Regions from separate parts of the Nostoc sp. UHCC 0252 genome, predicted to be linked through region 4. Evidence: riboswitches for the same ligand, from Rfam matches in the RefSeq annotation. Region 4 holds a riboswitch; each other region holds the start of a gene.
What was found. Region 4 has a riboswitch for cobalamin ahead of VB732_RS28660 (DUF1636 family protein). Riboswitches for the same ligand answer to the same signal wherever they lie in the genome.
Positions count from the first base shown of each region.

Region 1 (2,201 bases), on a different contig from region 4:
TCAACAACTTTGCAATCGAACCAAAGGTTTATGTAGATCAAACCCCAAGAGCAGGTTTTACCGAGTACGCCGAGAAACTCAACGGACGTTTAGCGATGATTGGTTTTGTCTCACTCATAGCTCTAGAAGTTGTTACAGGACACGGCTTGATTGGATGGCTGACAAACCTATAACTAAATCTGAATATTGAAGAATTTCACTCAATTAACCGATATAAAATTACCAGAGGATAGCTATGAAAACTGATTTTGATTTCCCTAAAAAAGATTTAATTGGCCCCGTTGTTTTTCGCCCCAATTTCAACAACTTTGAAACAATTAATGTTAACCAAGCCTGGTCATTATTTTTCAGTGCAGGTCAAGATGATAAAGTACTGGGAGAATCAACTGAATTAGGCAAGTTTTTCACTAACCTTTTAATTGCTGTGGGAGTAACAGGAACCATTTGGGCAATCTATTTCAGCAATTTGGGATAAAAAGTTGGCTTCAGGTTTTAAGTTGAATAAATATATCCGAAGTCTTGGTGGACATAACCAAGACTTCTTTTAAATTTTAGGAATCAATTATTAGTAACTGTGTATTTAGCGGGACTTAAACATTTTTGAGGGAAAAACAAGTCTCAAACCCATGCAGCGTAAGGGAAATACACCTTATGCTCAAAAATAGCCCAAACCTCAGATATATTAATAAACTAAGCAAAACGATGTTAAAGTCTTTCTGTATATAGATTTGAGGTTCTTTTTTGGTTGTTTTTGTCTCAGTCCCACTAACAAATGGTAGCTATTGCAACCAGTCAGTTTAAGTATGATTAAATTCATAATCATGCTATTATTAGACCAATATCAACTCGGTTCTGTTGGGAGTCAGCCATCAGACGCAAGGGGGAAAGTCCGGTGTAAATCCGGCGCTGTCCCGCAGCTGTAATCAAGGTTCGCCTTGTGAGTCAGAATGCCCGCCGAAAGCAACACGTAAACTCATACCCATCTGCGAGGTACAGGTGAATATTGCCATAAATATTTCAACGATACATCAGTTTCACGTTCTCATAGTGCCAGAGATACTCCACAGACTACTCATGGCTGTGAAATTATAGGCAGTTTATTGATAATTGCAATTATGCTTTGGTGCAACTGTCATTTGCGCTAGCTTTTTGTTGGCGTGAAAGCTTTTGCAAGATCATTTTTGCCAAATTGACACGTTATGTTGCAGTTGTACGACTGCAAAAAGTTGTCATATCTGCGATTCAGACTTCTTTCTACAAACTTCAAAATTAATGCTCAATAAACAACATACTTTGTTTGTTTGCACGACTTGCGCCAGCGTTTGGCAAAACGGTAAAAGAGTTGGTGAAAGTAAAGGTGAACAACTACTAAAGCAACTTCAACAACTTGCACAAAACTGGGAATTGCGAAATAAATTCCACATTCAGGGAGTTGAATGCATGAGTGCTTGTAACCATTCTTGCGTCATTGCCTTTACAGCAGAAGGTAAATCAACCTATCTCTTTGGCGATTTACCAGTTGACGGCTGTGCATCTGCTGTATTGAAATGTGCAACTCAATATTATACTAAGCCTGATGGTTTATTACCTTGGTCAGAACGACCTGAACCTTTGAAAAAAGGGATTTTAGCAAAGATTCCACCACTAAATAAGTGGGCAAAATTAAACATAAGTTGTTGTTAATTGATGATTGGATAAAATTTCTCAGTTTCCAATCTCTAGTACCTAAATCATTAATCTTAAAAGGAACAGAAAGTAATGCAGATTCAAACAGCAACATTAGGCTATCCCCGCATTGGTAAAAACCGGGAAGTAAAGAAAGCGCTAGAAGCATTTTGGAGTGGTAATATAGAGTCCGAATCATTACTGCAAACCATACAAAAAGTTGAGGAATCTAACTGGAAAACCCAACTTGAAGCCGGAATTGATTATATTGGAATTGGAGACACAACTCTCTACGATCATGTACTTGACTGGACATTTCGTTTTGGGCTAATTCCTGAAAGATTTCAACAGCTTTCTGGCTTAGAACGCTACTTTACAATGGCACGAGGTAAAGAAGGAATTCCCGCCTTGGAAATGACCAAGTGGTTTGATACTAACTATCACTATCTTGTCCCGGAAATTGCTGAATCAACATTACCATCTGATTTCAGTGACTTTTTAGAACGAGTTAGCCGCGCTCAAAAAATATTAGGTAA
Region 1 covers NZ_JAYGHE010000005.1:146,905-149,105, forward strand. Annotated here, with positions in the region: gene VB732_RS05140 (high light inducible protein) at 1-173, shown strand, start outside; gene VB732_RS05145 (hypothetical protein) at 236-475, shown strand; cobalamin riboswitch at 831-974, shown strand; gene VB732_RS05150 (DUF1636 domain-containing protein) at 1,273-1,683, shown strand; gene metE (5-methyltetrahydropteroyltriglutamate--homocysteine S-methyltransferase) at 1,759-2,201, shown strand, end outside.
Region 1: it holds a riboswitch for cobalamin, as region 4 does, so the genes downstream of both, VB732_RS05150 (DUF1636 domain-containing protein) here and VB732_RS28660 (DUF1636 family protein) in region 4, are expected to answer to the same signal.

Region 2 (2,201 bases), on a different contig from region 4:
CCAACAGCCAGTTACTCAACCCTTTTTTAGATTGACTCATTACCATTTCCTCGCTTGATTAATTGCAACAGTTCCAATTCTTGAGGATTATAAGATTGCAGCCAGTTCCATACCAACACAGTTAGTAATCCTTCACTAATTGCTAAGGGAACTTGAGTTATAGCAAAAATTCCGGCGAACTTGGTAAATGAAGCGATAAATCCACCAACGGGGGCAGGGAAAGCTAGGGCGAGTTGAATAGAAGTTATAACGTAGGTTAGTAAATCTGCGATCGCAGTTGCTAAAAATATGGCGATTTTTTGTTTACCACTCAGCTTAATTGTCAGATTATATATCCAGTAAGCTGCAAATGGGCCAGCGATCGCCATCGAAAAAGCATTTGCGCCCAGCGTCGTCAAGCCGCCATGCGCCAATAACAAAGCTTGAAATAACAATACCAAGCTACCTAAAACCGTCATGGTGAGAGGGCCAAACAGCACCGCACCTAACCCCGTCCCTGTAGGATGAGAACAGCTACCTGTGACAGAAGGAATCTTCAACGCTGACAGTACAAAAGTGAAAGCACCAGCCAATCCCAGTAGTAGTTTTAGTTCCGGGTTAGCTTGGGTAATGCGAGTCAGACTACGCAATCCTAATAAAAAAAATGGTAATGCCACAATCCACCAAAAAACCGCCCACTGCACTGGTAAAAAACCTTCCATAATGTGCATAGCATAAGCGGGTTTGGGGAAACCAACTACCAAGTAAAAACTAATAACTCCCATCAGGGTTAGACTAACTAACGCCTGTTTTTTTCTTTTCATAACCTGTACCTCGCAGATTTATGTTAACGAATTGGTTCCCATCGGCGGGCATCCTGACTCACCTAATTTTGGCTCACAGTTGCGGGACAGCGCCGGATTCACACCGGACTTTCCCCCTTGCGTCCAATGGCTGCTCCCCATCAGAACCGATTGGAGTAACTATATCACTATTGCTCAAGCATCAAGACCGCGAACAAAATAATCCTATCAACCTAAATTGATTGTATTTAACAAAATTTGGGGGTTTAAGTCCCTGCCTAATAGGGGCAACACGTTTTGATGCCTAATTCAAATCCCCGTCACAAAACGTAATTGCAAATCGGAAATTGCGTTAGCGTAGCGGGGCGAAGCCCATTGCGAATTGGTTTAATATGCCCCCCCACTGGATTGAAGTTTTTAGAGAATACGTGGTCTACTAGACAACTAAACGTTTAAATACAATCTGGCTGCAAAGGACACTTCTGAGAATATGGAAACAATACCATTTATGGGTACTTCGTCCTTCGGCTGGCTGTACTGGGTAATACAGCCGCTAGCTCTACACATTCCAGATGGCTTTTTGAACTTACCCGTTATCCTGATCACCTGGATAATTGCCCTAAGTCTAATTACAGTAGCGACTAAGCGATCGCAGGCAGAATACCAAGAACGGGCTGTACCTTTAATGGGAGTTTGTGCAGCATTTATCTTCGCAGCGCAAATGATCAATTTCCCGATTCCAGGAGGCACTTCTGGACACCTTTTAGGCGGAACACTAGCTGGAGCTTTATTAGGCCCCTGGGCTGGCTCGCTAGTTATGGTTGCAGTGTTCATCGTGCAAGCTGTTCTGTTTCAAGATGGTGGACTGACCGTTTTAGGAGCCAACATCTTTAATATGGGATTAATTGGGACTTTTGGTGGTTACTATCTCTATCGCACAGTCAGATTTGCTACTGGGCGCGATACCTTGCGGGGTATGACAATTGGTGCGGCGATCGCTGCTTGGACAAGTGTAATGGTAGCTTCAGTTGTGTGTGCCTTACAACTAGCTGTGTCTGGAACAGTTCCTCTGATGGTAGGTTTGACAGCGATGGCTTCTTGGCATATTGTAATTGGCATTGGCGAAGCGCTGATCACCGTCGTAGCACTCAGCTTTATTTGGCGGACTCGACCTGATTTATTTTACGATCCACCTCGTAAGATAAAATCACCTGTGTCTCGTCCCGTCTCTCGTTATTAAAAGGTGTGTGTTGAATCAGGATTTAATACTTATGAGTAGCAACCTTTCGCGATCGCGCAACCAAGCTTTTGTTATCGCTGGCTTAGGTATTGCCCTGTTGATTGCAATTTTCCTTTCGCCACTAGCAAGTCAAAACCCAGATGGGCTAGATAGAGTCTCAGAAGACTTGAAGTTTGACA
Region 2 covers NZ_JAYGHE010000009.1:82,565-84,765, reverse strand. Annotated here, with positions in the region: gene VB732_RS08475 (energy-coupling factor ABC transporter substrate-binding protein) at 1-40, opposite strand, end outside; gene VB732_RS08470 (energy-coupling factor ABC transporter permease) at 27-803, opposite strand; cobalamin riboswitch at 829-969, opposite strand; gene cbiM (cobalt transporter CbiM) at 1,273-2,022, shown strand; gene VB732_RS08460 (PDGLE domain-containing protein) at 2,054-2,201, shown strand, end outside.
Region 2: it holds a riboswitch for cobalamin, as region 4 does, so the genes downstream of both, VB732_RS08470 (energy-coupling factor ABC transporter permease) here and VB732_RS28660 (DUF1636 family protein) in region 4, are expected to answer to the same signal.

Region 3 (2,201 bases), on a different contig from region 4:
ATCTATATAAAGAACCGGGGGATAAGCCATTGCACGCCTTGGGTGCAGAACTCTGGCTGGGGCAAAAACCTGTTTGTCGCCTGGAACCAATTCACTGCTTTGGACTAACGGCTGGCAAGATCCGCGCCTATACAGATCAGGTGTTGCAGGCTTTTGCAAAACAATACAGTGTTTCACTATATCAATATAAGGATATGTTTGAGATTACCTCAAGCTACTGCCCAGTACGACCCTGCCCGTTACATCCAGAATCCTAGAGATGACCACATACCGCCAATTAACCATCTGGGATGTATTAGATGAGTTGTCCGAATCTCCACCAACTTCTTCTCTTGATGCTATGTGGGATTGTTTGGATGCCGAGCTAGAAAAACTACCCTTGGAGGCACAGCTATTAACCGCAGCGCTTGCCTTCAGTCAAATTGCGGATATTCTCAAGTCTCGTGCCGAAGTGCTGTTGCAAGATACCCGCGATCGCAATAGTCTTTTGGGGCCAATTATTAGCACCGATCTCTTTGCTGGTCTAGTGCGGACAACAATGCACCTCGATTTAGATGATTTGATTGAACCGCAAACACCACAAACCTTTAAACCACACGGCCCACACCAATTTTCATCTCCTACTGAGTTGGGTGATTCTGTAGCAGCACCTGTTGAAAAAGCGAATGTTTTGGCAATGCTTGATGAGGTGACAACTTTAGAAGATGTTCGCAATTTGGCATCAGATGAGGATGTGGAAAAATGGCATCGCGCGATCGCTAACTACCTGATAAATGTCAAAGATGAGATTTCTTTAGTTAAACTGCAACGTGTGTTGCAAATGCCGATGGTAGAAGTATGGTTAGGATTATTGCTGGGTGGGTTTACACTAGAACAGCGTGGTGATTTTTATCACAACCATAATGTCTGGGTGAAAAGCTCTCCTTCCTACTACCAATAACAATACATTCGCCATATAAACCCTCACAACAAGAGAAACCAGCACAAGGAAAATCTGGATTTGTTCCAGCAGTTGCCAGATGGGTGATCGAGCGCTCCAATGCTTGGATGGAGCGTTGTAAAATTCTAGTGAAAAACTTTGAACGAACTCTAGCTAGTGCCACTGCCAAACTCAACCTCTGTTTCATCAGGCTAATGATTAAGAGACTTGCAGACCCTTCCTAAGATGTCAAATGGGTTCTCTACGGCGCTGAGGTTCTGGTGAATACCTGATGAAGAGTGCTGCTCAAAATTAGTAATAGTGATATAGTTACTCCAATCGGTTCTGGTGGGAAGCAGCCATCGGACGCAAGGGGGAAAGTCCGGTGTAAATCCGGCGCTGTCCCGCAACTGTGAACCAAAATAAGGTGAGTCAGGATGCCCGCCGGTTAGAATCAATGCGTTTACATAAATCTGCGAGGTACAGATTATGAACAGAAAAAAACAGGCGTTAGTCAGTTTAACGCTGATGGGAGTTATCAGTTTTTACTTGGTAGTTGGTTTACCCAAACCTGCCTACGCCATGCACATTATGGAAGGTTTTTTACCCGTGCAGTGGGCAATTTTTTGGTGGATTGTGGCATTACCATTTTTTCTACTAGGATTGCGTAGTCTGACTCGCATTACCCAAGCTAACCCGGAACTGAAACTACTGCTGGGCTTGGCTGGTGCTTTCACTTTTGTGCTGTCAGCGTTGAAAATCCCTTCTGTGACAGGTAGCTGTTCTCATCCAACAGGGACGGGATTAGGTGCGGTGCTATTTGGCCCACTCACCATGACGGTTTTAGGTAGCTTAGTATTGTTGTTTCAAGCTTTGTTACTGGCGCATGGCGGCTTGACGACGCTGGGGGCAAATGCTTTTTCGATGGCGATCGCTGGGCCATTTGCGGCTTACTGGATATATAATCTGACAATCAAGTTGGGTGGTAAACAAAAAATCGCCATATTCCTAGCAGCTGCGATCGCAGATTTACTCACCTACATTATCACTTCTATCCAACTCGCCCTAGCTTTTCCTGCACCTGTTGGTGGGTTTATCGCTTCATTCACCAAGTTCGCCGGGATTTTCGCTATAACTCAAGTTCCCTTAGCAATTAGTGAAGGATTGCTAACTGTATTGGTGTGGAACTGGCTGCAATCTTATAATCCTCAAGAATTAGAATTGTTGAAATTAATCAAACGGGAACCCCAAGGAAATGAGTCAATCTAAAAAAGGGTTGAGT
Region 3 covers NZ_JAYGHE010000005.1:177,675-179,875, reverse strand. Annotated here, with positions in the region: gene VB732_RS05310 (hypothetical protein) at 1-257, shown strand, start outside; gene VB732_RS05305 (hypothetical protein) at 260-940, shown strand; cobalamin riboswitch at 1,243-1,383, shown strand; gene VB732_RS05300 (energy-coupling factor ABC transporter permease) at 1,409-2,188, shown strand; gene VB732_RS05295 (energy-coupling factor ABC transporter substrate-binding protein) at 2,175-2,201, shown strand, end outside.
Region 3: it holds a riboswitch for cobalamin, as region 4 does, so the genes downstream of both, VB732_RS05300 (energy-coupling factor ABC transporter permease) here and VB732_RS28660 (DUF1636 family protein) in region 4, are expected to answer to the same signal.

Region 4 (2,201 bases):
TATGAGTATTTATGTACTTGCTAACGATAAAACTGGGGAATGATTGTTTCTTACGTTTCTATTGTTGAATGATTAGCTTTGATAGCATTTAAGCTTTAATACCTAGCTCTACAATTAGCTATAACAAGCGACATAAGACTTAAGCTTGCATTCTACATGGGACTGAAAATAGAGGTGCTATAGGCGAATATGGCTCAATCCCTAATCTGGTAGGCATATATAAGCTAATCAAGAATATTTTTATCAATTGATAACGAAAAGTTATAAAAATATGGGTAAATGATAAGCTTCTCTCAAATCAGCTAGTTACCCCTATTTCATTGTTTTAAGGATAAAATAGTATTGATTGAGAGAAAACTGAGAGAAAACAAGTTGGTTAGAGCGCTACGTTGACATCGTAGCCAGTACTGGTAAGGACATTATCTAAAATGGACGTAACTGGATTCGAACCAGTGACCTCTACGATGTCAACGTAGCGCTCTAACCAACTGAGCTATACGTCCTTAACCACACGAATATTAACGTTAGCATATACTTCTTGGATCGAGCAAGAAAAAAACCTAAATCTAGCAAACTTTATTATGTGACACCTCGTATCTGTGGCAAAAACCGGGTTTAGCGCAATTGATTAAAAGTCAAAGCCTGGATTTTGGTTCAGAAAAGCAATTCATTTCGCCTTCTAAAGAATGATGCAATATCGCAGTAATCTGACTTGTGGAGCTAGGCAAAGTTACGATATTTGCTCCTTACTCTTGGTAATATCCTTTTATTTAGATGACCCTAGTGTATGATCGATAAGGTTATTCGGTTCTGGTGGGGAGCAGCTACCAGAGGTAACGGGGAAAGTTCGGTGCAAATCCGGCGCTGTCCCGCAACTGTAAACTAATTTGAGATGTAATCTAAAATTTCAAATTGAGTAAGTCAGGATGCCCGCCGAAATAGATTTACCAGTTCCACATATCTGCGAGGTACAGATGACTACTACTGTAAATATTTCCCCAACGAATCCTTTGGGTGTTGCTGACCATACTTTATTTGTTTGCAAAACTTGCGCTAGCGTTTGGCATGAGGGAAAACGCTTAGGTGAAAGCGGTGGTCAAAAACTTTTAAACCAACTTCAGCAGCTTGCACAAGATTGGGATTTACGAGATGAATTTCCAATTAAAGAAGTTGAATGCATGAGTGCTTGTAATCGTTCTTGTGTAGTTGCTTTTGCTGCTAAAGGCAAATTAACATATTTATTTGGTGATTTAGCCGTTGACGGTAGTGCATCTGCGGTACTAGAGTGCGCTAGTCAATACTATGTCAAAGCAGATGGTTTACTGCCTTGGTCAGAGCGTCCAGAAGCCTTGAAAAAGGGCATTTTAGCAAAAATTCCACCTTTATCTTAATGATGCGCGTTTTGATTTTGGGTGGTACGGGAGATGCCGCAAAATTAGCTGCGAAACTGTCGACTATTCAAGGGTTAGAAGCAATCACGTCTCTAGCCGGTCGCACCCGTGAACCCTCAATTCCGTTAGGCGATTTACGGGTTGGATGCTTCGGTGGTGTGGCTGGATTGGCTAGCTATCTGCGTCAAATGCAAATCGACTTGTTAATTGATGCAACCCATCCTTTTGCTAGTCAAATTTCCTTTAATGCGGCAGATGCTGCAACTGAAGTCGGAATACCTCGTTTAATGTTAATACGTCCGCCTTGGGAAAAAGAAAGTGGCGATCGCTGGATTGAAGTCGATAGTGTTGAAGCTGCCGCCGCATCTCTACAAAATCAGGCACAGCGAGTATTTTTGACAGTTGGCAGACAAGAACTCGCCGCTTTTGCCCACTGCGAGAAAATTTGGTTTCTGATGCGGATGATTGATCCCCCTACTGATGATGCTTTAGTACCGCCAGGAAGGATTTTGTGCGATCGCGGGCCTTTTACCTTCAATAATGAAAGGCAAATCCTGATTCATCATAATATTGATACCATCGTGAGTAAAAATAGCGGTGGCGATGCGACAAAACCCAAAATTATGGCGGCGCGAGAACTGGGTGTGAAGGTTGTCATGATAAATCGTCCAGCCACACCGCCAGGCGAACAGGTTACTGATGTTGATGGTGTTTTAAAGTGGCTAAAAGTAAAAAAATAATCTCGATAAATAAATTTAGCTTACTTTTCCAGACTCCAGCCCAAAGCTACTGCTACATTAGCAGCTAATT
Region 4 covers NZ_JAYGHE010000073.1:5,251-7,451, reverse strand. Annotated here, with positions in the region: tRNA gene VB732_RS28665 (tRNA-Val) at 430-503, opposite strand; cobalamin riboswitch at 789-953, shown strand; gene VB732_RS28660 (DUF1636 family protein) at 975-1,391, shown strand; gene VB732_RS28655 (cobalt-precorrin-6A reductase) at 1,394-2,131, shown strand; gene VB732_RS28650 (response regulator) at 2,152-2,201, opposite strand, start outside.